Regions from separate parts of the Peribacillus sp. TH16 genome, predicted to be linked through region 3. Evidence: riboswitches for the same ligand, from Rfam matches in the RefSeq annotation. Region 3 holds a riboswitch; each other region holds the start of a gene.
The links. A riboswitch is a leader RNA that binds a small molecule or an ion and turns the genes downstream of it on or off. The one in region 3 is predicted to bind cobalamin.
Positions count from the first base shown of each region.

Region 1: linked by a shared signal. The riboswitch ahead of metE (5-methyltetrahydropteroyltriglutamate--homocysteine S-methyltransferase) and the one ahead of nikA (nickel ABC transporter substrate-binding protein) in region 3 are both predicted to bind cobalamin.
Region 2: linked by a shared signal. The riboswitch ahead of JFV29_RS01400 (energy-coupling factor ABC transporter permease) and the one ahead of nikA (nickel ABC transporter substrate-binding protein) in region 3 are both predicted to bind cobalamin.
Region 4: linked by a shared signal. The riboswitch ahead of JFV29_RS29885 (hypothetical protein) and the one ahead of nikA (nickel ABC transporter substrate-binding protein) in region 3 are both predicted to bind cobalamin.

Region 1 covers NZ_JAEKEM010000002.1:1,958,771-1,962,201, reverse strand. The annotation lists gene metE (5-methyltetrahydropteroyltriglutamate--homocysteine S-methyltransferase) at 1-2,302, opposite strand, end outside; cobalamin riboswitch at 2,458-2,648, opposite strand; gene JFV29_RS09540 (potassium channel family protein) at 2,940-3,359, shown strand; gene bcp (thioredoxin-dependent thiol peroxidase) at 3,422-3,431, shown strand, end outside.
Region 2 covers NZ_JAEKEM010000002.1:283,968-287,398, forward strand. The annotation lists gene cobJ (precorrin-3B C(17)-methyltransferase) at 1-76, opposite strand, end outside; gene JFV29_RS01395 ((2Fe-2S) ferredoxin domain-containing protein) at 91-459, opposite strand; cobalamin riboswitch at 611-800, opposite strand; cobalamin riboswitch at 1,011-1,206, shown strand; gene JFV29_RS01400 (energy-coupling factor ABC transporter permease) at 1,384-2,127, shown strand; gene JFV29_RS01405 (energy-coupling factor ABC transporter substrate-binding protein) at 2,129-2,443, shown strand; gene cbiQ (cobalt ECF transporter T component CbiQ) at 2,427-3,203, shown strand; gene JFV29_RS01415 (energy-coupling factor ABC transporter ATP-binding protein) at 3,222-3,431, shown strand, end outside.
Region 3 covers NZ_JAEKEM010000002.1:406,758-410,188, forward strand. The annotation lists gene nikB (nickel ABC transporter permease) at 1-156, opposite strand, end outside; gene nikA (nickel ABC transporter substrate-binding protein) at 193-1,824, opposite strand; cobalamin riboswitch at 1,980-2,168, opposite strand; gene JFV29_RS01950 (aspartyl-phosphate phosphatase Spo0E family protein) at 2,752-2,922, shown strand; gene JFV29_RS01955 (heavy metal translocating P-type ATPase) at 3,080-3,431, opposite strand, start outside.
Region 4 covers NZ_JAEKEM010000011.1:266,104-269,534, reverse strand. The annotation lists gene JFV29_RS29895 (DUF58 domain-containing protein) at 1-568, opposite strand, end outside; gene JFV29_RS29890 (AAA family ATPase) at 568-1,524, opposite strand; cobalamin riboswitch at 1,726-1,945, shown strand; gene JFV29_RS29885 (hypothetical protein) at 2,144-2,650, shown strand; gene JFV29_RS29880 (ABC transporter substrate-binding protein) at 2,654-3,431, shown strand, end outside.

The DNA of each region.
Region 1 (3,431 bases), 1.6 Mb from region 3:
TTGACTGTTGATTGACCAGTAGGTTTTTGCGAACGATTGTTGCGGCTTCCACCATATTTTTCAAAGAAGCAACGGTTTCAGGAACGCCCCTTGTTTTCAGACCGCAGTCCGGGTTAATCCAAAATTGATCTTTATCCAATACTTTGATGCCTCGTTCAATCATATCGACCATTTCCTCGACTGCAGGAACCCGTGGACTGTGAATATCATATACGCCTAGACCAATACCCTTTTCATACGTTTTTTCCTCAAATGCGGTAGCTAGTTCACCGTGGCTGCGAGATGTTTCTATGGAAATTACATCGGCATCCAGGGAAGAGATGACATCCATGAAGCTGTTGAAATCGCAATAACACATATGCGTGTGAATTTGAGTTGTATCTTCCACACTTGAAGTGGAAATCAGGAAGGAGTTCACAGCCCATTTTAAATATTCATCGCGGTCGCTTTTTTTCAATGGCAGACCTTCTCTAAGGGCAGGCTCATCCACCTGAATCATTTTGATTCCGGAAGTTTCTAACGCTCTCACTTCTTTTTCCAAGGCAAGAGCTAACTGGTAGCAAACATTCTCCCTTGAAATATCATCACGTACAAATGACCAGTTCAGAATTGTTACAGGACCTGTCAGCATTCCTTTTACCGTTTTCTTCGTCAGGGATTGCGCGTACACACTTTCCCGGACCGTCATCGGCTCGATGAAATGAACATCGCCGTAGATAACAGGCGGTTTTACGCAGCGAGAACCGTAAGATTGTACCCAGCCTTTTTCGAGGAAAACGAATCCGCCCAGTTTATGGCCGAAAAATTCAACCATATCTGTTCGTTCAAATTCTCCATGTACAAGAACATCCAAGCCGATTTCTTCCTGGATATCGATCCATTTGCTGATTTCCTCGTTAACAAATGTTTCATATTGAGCAGCCGTCCATTCTCCTCGTTTGAATTTCCCGCGAGCTTGTTTTACTTCAGCTGTCTGCGGAAAGCTTCCGATTGTTGTTGATGGAAGGAAAGGCAGTTTGAAAAATTCCTGTTGTTTGTGATAACGCTCTTTAAATGGCAGCTGACGGCCGGCTGTTTGACTCTTCGCCTGTTCGACACCAGTTTGGACGTCTTTATGGTTTCGCGCGTTTGAATTTGCTAACGTTTGAAGTGCTAATTTGTTAGCGGCTACTTTTTCAGCAATTGCTTCGGCACCTTGATTACTACCTTTTACTAGTAGAGTGATTTCTTCAAGCTTCTCATCAGCAAAAGCAAGGGCCTGTTGCACTTCTTTAGTAAGAGCCGTCTCATTACGAACCGTTACTGGTACATGAAGCAGGGAGCAAGAGGGTTGAAGCCAAATTTGGTCTTCGGCTACGTTTTTTGTGAGGGTATTGATCAACTGCTTCTTTTTCGATAAATCGGAAAGCCATATGTTTTTCCCATCAATCACACCTGCACCGAGCACTTTGTCTTTCGGGAAGCCGAATTCTTGAAGATTACTAAGGTTTTTCCCTTTATCATGGACAAAATCAAGACCGATCCCTTGAACGTGTAATTCAATAACTTCTTGGTAGTGCTCTACCGCATCAAAGTATGTTTGTAGCATGATGTTCAAGTTTGGAGCTGCTTCATTCAATTTTTCATATAAGTAAGTAACAGTTTGCATATCATCTTTAGAAATGGATGAAACAAGGGAGGGTTCATCCATTTGCACCCACTTCACGCCTTCTTGTTCTAACTCTTGCAGAATTTGTGTGTATAAAGGCAGGAGACTAAGGATGATTCCAGGTACATCTTGCTTATTGTAGCCTTTAGACAGAGTAATAAAAGTATAAGGTCCGACTAAAACGGGCTTAGCTTCAATTCCTAGTTTTTCTTTGGCTTCGCGATAAGCAGCAAGTGGTTTATTTTCTGTCAAAGTCAGCTTCGACGGTTTTAATTCGGGAACGATATAGTGATAGTTTGTATTGAACCATTTCGTCATTTCAGAAGCAACTTCATCCTTGTTTCCGCGAGCCATAGAGTAATATACAGAAAGGGGAACAGTGCCGCCTTTATAGGCTGAATAACGCTCAGGAACAAGACCGAACATTACAGACATATCGAGCATTTGATCATATAAAGTAAAGTCATTGACAGGAATAATATCTATACCTTGGCCCTTTTGCTTTTGTAAGTTGCCTAAACGGATGGCTTCTAGCTGTGCCGTAAACTCCGATTCATCGATTTTTCCCGACCAGTAAGCTTCTAATGTGCGTTTCCATTCACGATCTTCCCCAATTCGCGGGTACCCTAAACTACTACTTTTCAATATTCCCATCCTCCTACATTCTTTTTTTAAAAAATATAATAACAACAAAAAAAGCACCCCTAACCGTCAAAAGAGAAAGTTAGAAATGCTTAAAATAAAGGGGTATACAAAAACCCCTTAAAATTATAAGGTCCCTAACACTTCCCTATTCTCCGTAGGTTAAAACAGTGTTGTCGAAACAGGCAGGTCTCCTGACTTTAGGAATCTTATTAGCGGCAGGCCTTCCCAATCCGAAAATCAGTGGCATATTGCATAGCGCTAACATTCCTATTACAGTGGCGGGACCGTGCCGGAATTACACCGGACTTCCCTTTTAATCCTAAAAAAATTAGGAACCTATTTCCACATATGAAATTTCACAAACCCGCTGTAAATTAAACTGCAGGCAACAAATATTTATAAAATAAAAACTATTATAAAAATTTAGACAAGCTTATCATATCCCGGCTAAAATGGTCAACAAGGAAAAAAGTCTCGGGAAATGGGGTCTGACCCCGCCCTATATCGACAAAACTATTGGTGCACCTAGGTTTGTTTAAGGATGTGAATGTTGGGAAATGGGGTCTGACCCCTAAATAAAGAATATATTGTTTGGACGGGGAGTATGTATAGGGGGAGTGGGTTGTTTTGAAATGAGGCGTGGGGGATGACTTTTTACATCTTGATTGCAGGGATTATTTTTTGCATGGTGATGAGCATTCGAACGTTATTTCTTGTTGAGTCGGGAGGAAAAAAGTTTTCTCTAGAGGATATGCTATGGCTCGGCAATTTATATGCGACGATATTAGTAGGTTTTGCACTGATTTATTTATTATACGAGCTTCAGAATCATTCGGTGATTCTTGATATGGGCAATCGTTTAGACGGCAGTTTTTACGAGCAACTGAAGACTTCTTTTTATTTTAGTGCAATGACAATGTTTTCAGTAGGGTATGGAGATATAGCCCCGATAGGCATGGGCAGGATGATTGCGACAATCCAGGCGTTCATTGGATACACTCTCCCGGCTGCGTTTGTGATCCGGACAGTGATTGACTTAGAACAGAAGGAAAGGAAGAATAAATGAAAGTTGTGTTTCTTTCAATTATTGGGTACGCTTACCATAATGAAAGAAATGGAGGGGTAAGAATGACTGTTA
Region 2 (3,431 bases), 120 kb from region 3:
CTACAGCACGTTTGGTAATATGTTCAAAATTCCCTGGTCCAAAGCCAACGACAAATAATTTACCGTTTGTACTCATTTAGACATCTCCTTTTACAACTTGTCTTTTGAAATTCCTGTTTGAGCTGGAAAATCTGGATTAGGAGTCATTTCTCCATTAGTAAATTGGTAAATCATCTGTGGAATGAACTTCTCATCATCGAGATTACGGACAATCTCTCGTCCAAAATCAGGTGAATCCACTCGATACCATGTCCCTTGAGGATAAGCAATCACAACGCAGGCATCCTTACACCTTCCGTTACAGCGAGTTCTAGTAGTATGAATTTTTTGATTCAGACCTTGTGAAGTAATTTCATCACGAATTGCTTGCGTTATTTCTTCGCCACCTTTTTTCATGCAACTGCTGCCGTTACAAATCAAAAGATGCGAATTTGTGCCTTTTAAGTTCCAAGTTGTCATCTTCTTCCTCCTAAATCTGAGAAAAGGCAAAATAAAAAACCTTAACTGTTAGAGTTAAGGTTTAAAAAAAACTATATGAAAAGGGAGCCTCCAGCAAGCAAAGTGAAACTCTCAAAATCTCCATAGTCCTTCTACCTTTCCCTCCGAAAAGTATCACACAATTTTAAAAGCAGGTTTCCTGGCTTACGCTTCAATTTACTTTTGTCCCTTCCCAGCTCTAGGCCAGTGGTTATCGACAATTTCATCAGCGTTACAGTAGCGGGGGCTGCATCGGATTCTCACCGATTTCCCTATTATCCCTTGCGTGTTCATACAAGAGCACTTTTAAATTGAAATATTTGGTTTTATAATAATATATTTCTAGTTAACTTTATCTATCATATAACAACTTTTTTAAAATTCAATAGTTTATTCCGACTGTTTTGAAAAGTTTAATGGTGAAAATCCAGCTTCATGCCTATCCTCACTGCGATTTTATCCTTCTCAAAAAAATATGAATAGAGTGTAGATGGAATCATTGCTTTATGGTACAATAAACGAGAATTTTCAAAAAATTACATAAGTTTTATGGTGCTAGATTCCTCGGAATTTAGCTTAATAGGGAAGTCGGTGTAAATCCGGCGCGGTCCCGCCACTGTAAAGGGAAGTCCTAATACGTAATGAATAATCCACTGTCAAACGCGATGGGAAGGATGTATGAGGATGATGATCCAGAGCCAGGAGACCTGCCATGAAGCGTGAAACTGTTTACAACCTACGAGGATGGGTGTGCGGATCAGGCAGCTAAGCTAATATTTGTATTATGCTGCAAACTTACTGTTCATTACGCACTTCTTTCTTTTTGAGAGAAGTGCTTTTTATGTTGCCCGCCACTTCTCTTCTCAGCTTTAATCATTAAAAATAAAAGCGTTGAAAGGAGAAAAAATGAAAAAAGCCAATTGGAAAATACTTTATTTTGTCATTTTACTACTTTTCGTACCAAAGAAAGCAATGGCCATGCATATTATGGAGGGCTTCTTACCGATCGAATGGGCGATATTCTGGTGGGCTGTGACACTTCCATTTTTAATCTTGGGTTACCGTTCTATTAGGTCTAAAGTGAAGGAAAACCCAGAAACAAAAATGATGCTGGGTCTGTCCGGCGCATTCGTTTTTATTTTATCAGCCCTAAAAATCCCTTCCGTTACAGGAAGCTCTTCACACCCTACCGGCGTCGGTTTAGGTTCAATCTTGTTTGGGCCACTGGCCATGAGTGTCGTCGGTTCTATTGTTCTGTTATTTCAAGCTGTATTACTAGCTCATGGAGGACTAACTACGCTAGGAGCCAATGCCTTTTCCATGGCTGTTTGCGGGCCGTTCATTGCTTATTTTGTATTCAAAGGCGCTACTAAATTAGGTTGGTCCTTCTCTCTTGCTGTTTTCTTAGCAGCAGCTTTCGGAGATTTGGGCACCTATGTGATAACTTCTGTACAACTTGCTTTAGCTTTCCCATCGGAGGTAGGTGGATTCATGGCCTCATTCACTAAATTTTCAGGAATCTTTGCCCTTACCCAAATACCTTTAGCAATCAGTGAAGGTTTATTGACAGTCGTTGTCATGAATTTCTTGAAGAAATACAATCTAGGCGAATTGAAATTACTGCGAGTGTTATCTAAGGAGGCTCGTTAGCATGAAAAAAAGTTTATTGTTGCTTTTTCTAGTCGTCATACTTGCTATAATTCCGTTAATCACCCAACAAGGAACAGAATTTGGTGGAGCTGATGGAGTGGCGGAAGAAGCCATCACTAAAATCCAACCAGAATATAAGCCTTGGTTCAACAGTATCTGGGAGCCGCCAGGTGCAGAAACCGAAAGCTTATTGTTTGCTCTCCAAGCCGCGATTGGCGCCGGATTCATAGGATACTTCATCGGCGTTATGCGACAAAAAAATAAACAGTCCGTCCAAGAAAAGGACGAACAGGCAAAACATGTTACTCATAGATAAATACGCCTATTTCAACCGGCTAAAGCATGTACATCCTTTAGAGAAAATGATTTTTGCCCTCTCCCTTTTGTTGTTTTCTTTAGCAGTGAGGGATACGACCGTCTCACTCATCACCTTTACCGTGATGAGTGCTTTTATCATTTTCGGGGCAAAAATTCCAATCTCTTATTATCTAAAATTACTCTTATTACCTGGATTTTTTGTACTATCAGGTACAATTACCATCCTTTTTTCATTCGCAAGTAAATTTACTTCGATACCAAATGTATGGTGGTCCTGGAATTTCGGCAGCTGGCAAATATTTATCAGCGAAGACAGTATAAAAACGGTAATTGGTCTAATCGTTGTTGTATTAAGCAGTATCAGCTGTTTATATTTCCTAACCTTAACTACTCCCATCACAGTTATACTATATGTATTGCGTAAGCTGAAACTGCCTTCATTGCTGATTGATTTAATCGAATTAACTTATCGCTTCATCTTTATTTTTTTAGATACAGCTATGGCCATTCATCAATCACAGTCATCACGGCTTGGATATAGTTCAGTGAGGAAGGGAATTCGATCTCTCGGGTTACTCATATCTTCCCTGTTTTTAGGAGTGTTTCAGCGCTCTGAACAATTAACGATGGCAATGAACGCAAGAGGGTATCAAGAGAATATTTCATTTATCGATGACTCTTACACTTATTCCTCTCGTAATTGGCTGATTACCATTGTAACTCTAGTAAGCTTATTCTTTATTTATAGATATATATAAATTGGGGGCAGTTCGATAATGGAAGAACATATTTTTAATATAGATGGCCTCACCCATCAATTCGCAGATGGGACGTTCGCATTAAAAGATCTTTCTCTTACTATTCAACAAGGTAAAAAAATTGCTTTATTAGGCAATAACGGTGCCGGTAAGTCAACTTTATTCCAACATTTAAACGGTCTATTAAAGCCAACAACAGGATCCATCAAATTTAAGGGAAAGAAATTA
Region 3 (3,431 bases):
TGCCACTGTCTCATCCGTAGGAGGTATATGTGACGCCCTTAAGTAAGCTACTGCCGGATCTCCAGGAATTAAGTGAAGCAAGATAAAAGTGATGAGCGAAATTCCTAATAAAATTGGAATTAAACTTGTGAGACGTTTAAAAATAAACCAACTCATGTAGCACTCCTTAAGTTGTTTTTAAGTATCCCCACTTCAATTAACGTCAATTGAAGTTAAAGGGACCTCAGCTTCTTGAGGTAAAAAATCTACTCCACTAATGTTTTTTTGATACACTGCTATATTAGACTGATAAGATATCGGTAAATAAATTGCTTGTTCGTGCAATGTCGTTAATATTTCTGAATACAGTATTTTTCTCTCTTCTTCGTCTGTAGTTAATAATACTTTCTTAATTTTCTGGTCTATTTCTTTTTTTACTGGCAACCCTAATTGAGCGTTATAATCTGGACCACCATTTTCCGTATTTGTCGTCATAGAAGCTAAATAGGAATGTGGATCAAATGGTACAGCCCAAGTAGATGTAAATAATAAATCAAATTGACCTTGAAATGCATTTGTCCAAAAAGTATTAGTTTCTTGACTAGTCAACTTAACATCTATTCCTAGCTTTCTAAAATCACCTTGGGTAAATTCTGCGATTGACTTTTGGATGTTGTCTGTACTATTAAACAGTAATTCCAATTGCAATTCTTTTCCGTCTTTTTCTCTAAATGGTTTCCCCTTCACTTGTTTCCATCCGGCTTCATCCAATAACTGTTTTGCTTTTTCTGCATCATATTCATATGGCTTTATATTAATTTTCGTGTATGGCAAAGTAGGTGGAAACAAAGTATCAGCCTTTTTTTCCATACCATAAAAGATCTTATCAATAACAGCCTGTTTATTAAAAGCATGTTGGAGAGCTAACCGAACTTTAAGGTCTTTAGTCGCTTCTCTGTTTGAATTAAGAAGAAGCGTTCTTGTAGCTGTAGGTTCTGACAATTTGGTTTCATATTGCCCTGAATTCTTCAAAAATTGGAATGAATCTTGGCTTATGACTCCGTTTCCAAAAATAAAGTCGAGTTCTTTTTTCTCAAAAGCTAATACTCTTGACTCACCGTCAGTAATGACTTTAACAACCACCTTATCTACTTTAGGTTTAGTACCCCAATACTGTTCATTCCTTTTAAAAACTGCAAACTCATTTTTCTTATATTCGCTCAATACCCACGGTCCTGTGCCAATCGGAGACTTGAGTCCGTCCTTAAATGTGTTTTGACTGTCCGGAAAAGCAGCTTCTCCTACAAATCTCAACGGTCTGATGTAAGTTAGTTCTTGAAGAGTTGGATAATACGCGTTGTTCAAAATAAGTTTAAATGTATATTCATCTATTATTTCAGTACCTTTGATTTGGTTAATTAATTCCACCCATTCATGTTGTTTGCGATTATCTAAAATGGTATCAAAGTTTTTCTTAACGATTGCAGCATTAAAGAGGGAACCATCGGAAAATTTAACATCTTTCCTCAGATGGAATATATATTCTTTTCCATCTTTCGATATATCCCAGCTCTCTGCAAGCCAAGGCTGAATTTCTCCGCCTTCACCGTAATAAACTAGGGATTCATATACCATAGCCTGGGAAAAAAACTCATTCGGAAAATATGTGTGTGGATTTAAGTCACCTATATCCCCAGGCCATGAAAAAGTAACAACTTTTTGTTTATCTTTATTTGATGTATTTTCTTGATCTATTGTTGTGTTGCTGCAACCAGTAACAAAAATTGTGAAAATTACTAGTAGTCCAACAAAAGAATGGAATAAACTAGACCGTAGTAAAAACATGTTTTCTCACCTTCAATTATGGAATTTTATCTATTTGAAAAATCACGAAATATAAAAAAGCATTTCCAACCAGATTTAACGGTCAGAAATGCTTATAATTTAAGAACAAATTCGTCTTCTAGCACTCTAACACCTCCCTATCTCCCGTAGGTTTAACAGCATTTTTAGAACGGGCAGGTTTTCTGACTTAGGTTCATCATCTCCATGCGTCTTCCCGGATATTATCCAGTGACTTTCTTGCATAGGACTCACCATTACAGCGGCGGGACCGTGCCGGATTTTGCACCGGCTTCCCTTTTAAATATTCGCTTTTAAACGAATATACCCATTCCAATACTATATGAAATTTTCCCTCATCTTCATAGTAAATAATAGAGCTTGTCTATCCTAAAATTATTTTGTCGAAACCATTTGTTACTTCTTAACACTTTATTAGTTTCATCTCTAAGTAATTTTTGATAAACCCAGCTACTAATCCTATCCATCTAGCAATAAACGAAATACAGTTAGTAAAAAGGAGAATAAACAGGTTCTCTTTAAAATTCAACAAATATTAAATTCTCCTAAATTATACAGTTTTACGAATACAACTCTCTCAAAATGGAGATATTCACTATATGAAAATAAAATCAAAAAAAGTTTACCTAATACAAATTATATTCTTTATTGCAAATTTATGCTATATCAAATTAAAGTCCTGATGTTTTTTAACGGCTCGTTATGTATGGAAGTAATAATTTTATATGAATAGTTATCTGTAATTACATATATCGAATGATAGTGAGGAAGATTTGTATTGCTCCCGCCAGAATTTGTTTACTTTTAATAAGTAAATACTTACTATAATATTTAAAATCATCCTAATTTATGTAATAATAAATATACTACAATAAAGGAAAGGTTTTGAGGGGATTTTCGTTGGAAAGTATGGAACTGCTACATAATAAAATAGAGACAATGAGGAAAGAATTAATAAATACAGCCTTGAAACATGGATTCACCTCACCAAAAACATTACATTTGAGCCAAGAACTTGATAAACTCTTGAATATACTTTTGCATGAACAGGAGTCGCTAACTCCAATAGGCCTTCAATAAGATGTAAGGGTGCTTCTCCACTAAGTAAGTATGCTGTGTCTTGTAAGTCAAATTAGTGGAAAACAAGCAACTATAAATATCAACAGAACTATTTAACAGAGACTAAAAAAAGCATTGATACGAGTACCAATGCTTCTCCAAAATATTAATTTTATCTTTAAAGCTTTACCCTTTGCAGTCGAAGTGCATTTATTACAACGGATACAGAACTAAATGCCATGGCAGCACCTGCTAACCAAGGGGCAAGTAGCCCAATAGCCGCAATCGGTATTCCTATTACGTTATAGGCAAAGGCCCAGAACAGGTTTTGTTTAATATTTCGCATGGTTTTTCTACTCATGTGAATAGCATCTGCAATGCTGTTTAAATCCCCACGAATTAAAGTAATATCCGCAGCTTCCATGGCCACGTCTGTCCCCGTCCCGATAGCCATACCAATATCAGCTAGGGCAAGTGCTGGTGCATCATTGATTCCATCTCCAACCATAGCCACTTTCTTTCCAGCTGCT
Region 4 (3,431 bases), on a different contig from region 3:
CCACTTGTCCCTGATTGAATACACGCTCAAGATCTCTGTAGGTAAGCTCATGATATGAAGGGAAAACAGTGATTTTTAAAGGTGAACTATATGTCGCTTCCTTTTCAAAGACGCCAAAAAAGTCTCCTGTCCTGAAACGGATTGTTTGAAATGTATGCTCACCCCGTGGCAAATTGTTCAAAGTATATGTCATACTGAATGTATGCCTGAAACCAGGAAAGACAAGTGTTTTTCTTTGCATCCCCCTATTTTCCAATTCCTTCGGCAACTCTTCCTCTACCATCAAATATAAAAGAGGCAGCCTGTTTTTACGGGTAACAGTTAAAGCTATTTCTACAGAATCGCCTGCTCGGCATTCTCTTTTACTGACCTTTCTCTCAACGATAATGTTATTAATCGGATAAAAAAGTAGAATCGTAGAGTACACAGCGAACGGCAAAAATGTATAAAAAATAAACCAACTGACAAAACCGCCTTGAAACATCGCAAAAGAAAAGGAAATCGCTATAAGTAATAACAAGCCAATCACACTCATGTTTTCCTTTAAGATGCTGATCAAGTTCCGCATTAGGTCACAGCTCTCTTCACAGGCACTTGAATCGTCGCGACAATCTCGTGAATCACCATGCCAGCATCCACTCCCTCATAATTCGCTTCTGGCTTCAGGATAAGTCTGTGGGCAAACACGAACGGTACTAAATATTGCACATCATCCGGTAGAACATAATCTCTGCCCTGCAAAAGTGCATAAGCTTGGGCCGCCTTCATCAATGCAATCGATCCACGTGGACTCACCCCTAAATATACTCTCTCATGCGTACGAGATCGATTAGCCAAATTAACAATATACCGCTTTATCGTGTCATCCACTATCACTGCTTTAGCCTCTTCCTGTAAAGCTATTAATTCCTCTAAAGTAATAACAGATTCTAACTCTTCAAGTGGTGCGGCATATTGAGCTCGATGCAAAACCTCAATTTCTTCGTCAACACCCGGATAGCCCATTTTCATTTTTAATAGAAAACGATCCAATTGCGCCTCTGGAAGTGGGTATGTTCCTTCGTACTCAATGGGATTTTGTGTTGCCATAACGAAAAAGGGTTTCTCCAATCCCCTTGTAACCCCATCAACCGTCACACTTGCCTCTTCCATTGCTTCAAGCAAGGCAGATTGTGTTTTCGGCGAGGTCCGGTTTATCTCATCGGCTAAAATAATATGGCCCATGATTGGTCCTGGTCTAAAAATAAATTCTTGTTCCTTTGGATTGAAAATTGAAACACCCGTTACATCTGAAGGTAGTAAATCAGGTGTGAATTGTATACGCTTAAAGTTTGCGCCTATCGATCTTGCCAGTGCTCTGACCATGACAGTCTTACCTACACCAGGAACATCCTCCAATAAAACATGCCCCCCAGAAAGAAGTGCTACGATGCTCAGTTCTGCTATATCTCGTTTTCCAATAATCACTTTTTCAATATTCCCTAAAATCTTTTCCAGTTTTTGATTTACCTGCTTATAAATCATACTCTACCTCCTGAGATTACCCTATTACTCTTATATAACACCTATTATATATTCTTTATACTCGATATGCGTTTTACATTAACATCCAATTAAACCTTACATTGTAAGTTTACTAGATAATTCGCAAACCATAAACGAATTTCTCTAAAAATATTCATACTGCTTTAGGAAAAAGGTATGGTAAACTGTTGCTAAGTGAATATAAACCTTGCAGAAAAAGGTGCTGACTTGTCAGCTTAATAGGGAATTTGGTGTAAAACCGAAGCTGTTTCCGCAACTGTAAGTGCTAATGAAATAAGATAAATACCACTGTTTGAGGATAAAGATTCACATCGATAACCATTCATCCTGTTCAAATGGGAAGGTTCTTAGAGTAAAATGACGCACGGGCCAGGAGACCTGCCTTTTTTATCGTATTATGCTCTTCGGAAGATAGGAGGATTGTACGGCAATCTTCCATCTTTTTCTGTTACAGATACATAGGTGATTGATGCCGACCAATGCCCTTGGTCGGCTTTTTCTTTTGCTGAGAAAAGCGATACTGAGGTGATTCATCTAACTATGAAGAGGAGGAAGAGTTATGGCAAAAAAGGATTTTCGTTTTTTATGCTATCCATACATGCGCGAATCCGAGTCTACCGTCGATTATGAAATACGTACCGACTCTTTGACGACACAAATTGGCTTGGCCGCCTCGCTTACAAAGGATGTTCCGGATGTATACCGAGATTTAATGGAATTGTTGCCGATGGCTTATCATTTAAATGGTTCAGTCCGTGGGAAATTGGCCATTACCGACAATGATCTGAAACGTCTAAGTGCCATCTACGACCATTATGTCGCAGAAGTTAAAGAGCATATTGAGACATTCGTGCTTCCGCAAGGTTCAACCGCCGCCTGTGTTCTGCATACTTGCCGTAGTGAAGCCAAAAAGTCGGTCCGTGCTTTACACAAGGTTAGTTTAGAAATAGAAATCCCTGAAATTCTCTTTGATTACGCCCATTTGCTTGCAAATGTTCTATTCGTGATGGCTGTCTACGTCAATAAGCAACATGGTATTGAGGAGATTCCTTTTATCAGTAAATCATACCCAACCAAACCCATGAAGAAGAAAACGGAGGAATAAATAATGAAGAGAAGCATACGATTTAGTTGGATTTCCACCTTGATACTTGCCCTTTTCCTTACCGGATGTGGAGTAACGGATGACCAGACGGCAAAGGAAAAGAAAGACACTAATAAGACAGAAGAAGTCAAAGCCTATACCGTTACCGATGATACTGGAAAGAAAATAAAATTTGATAAAGTTCCGGAAACAGTAGTTTCACTTCAACCAAGTAATACAGAAATTTTATTTGAACTAGGGCTGGGAGATAAGGTCGTTGGCGTGACCGACTTCGATAATTATCCAGAAGAAGCAAAGGATATTGAACATGTTTCCGATTCGGTGAATATCAATGCAGAGAAAATTATTTCCTTAAAACCAGATGCCATTATTGCTTATACCATTGGTGATGAAACGACGATGAAACCACTTGAAGATGCTGGAATCCCAGTATTCATTATTAAATCCGCGACAAATTTTGATGATGTATATGGGGATATTGGGCAAATTGCTGAAGTCATGGGCGTAGCTGAAAAAGGCGAAGAATTGGTGAAAGATATCCAAACCCAAATTACAAGTGTTGAGGAAAAAATTGAAACATTAGATGAAAAGGAACAAACCTATTTTGAAATTAGTCCAGCTCCAGAAATCTATACAACAGGAGCGGAAACCTTCCAACAAGAAATTCTAAAAACTGCAGGCATTGAAAACATCTTTGCCGACCAAAAAGGCTGGGTTAAGGTTTCAGATGAAGAAATTGTCAAACGAAACCCTAATGCTATCATTACAACTGCTACCTTTG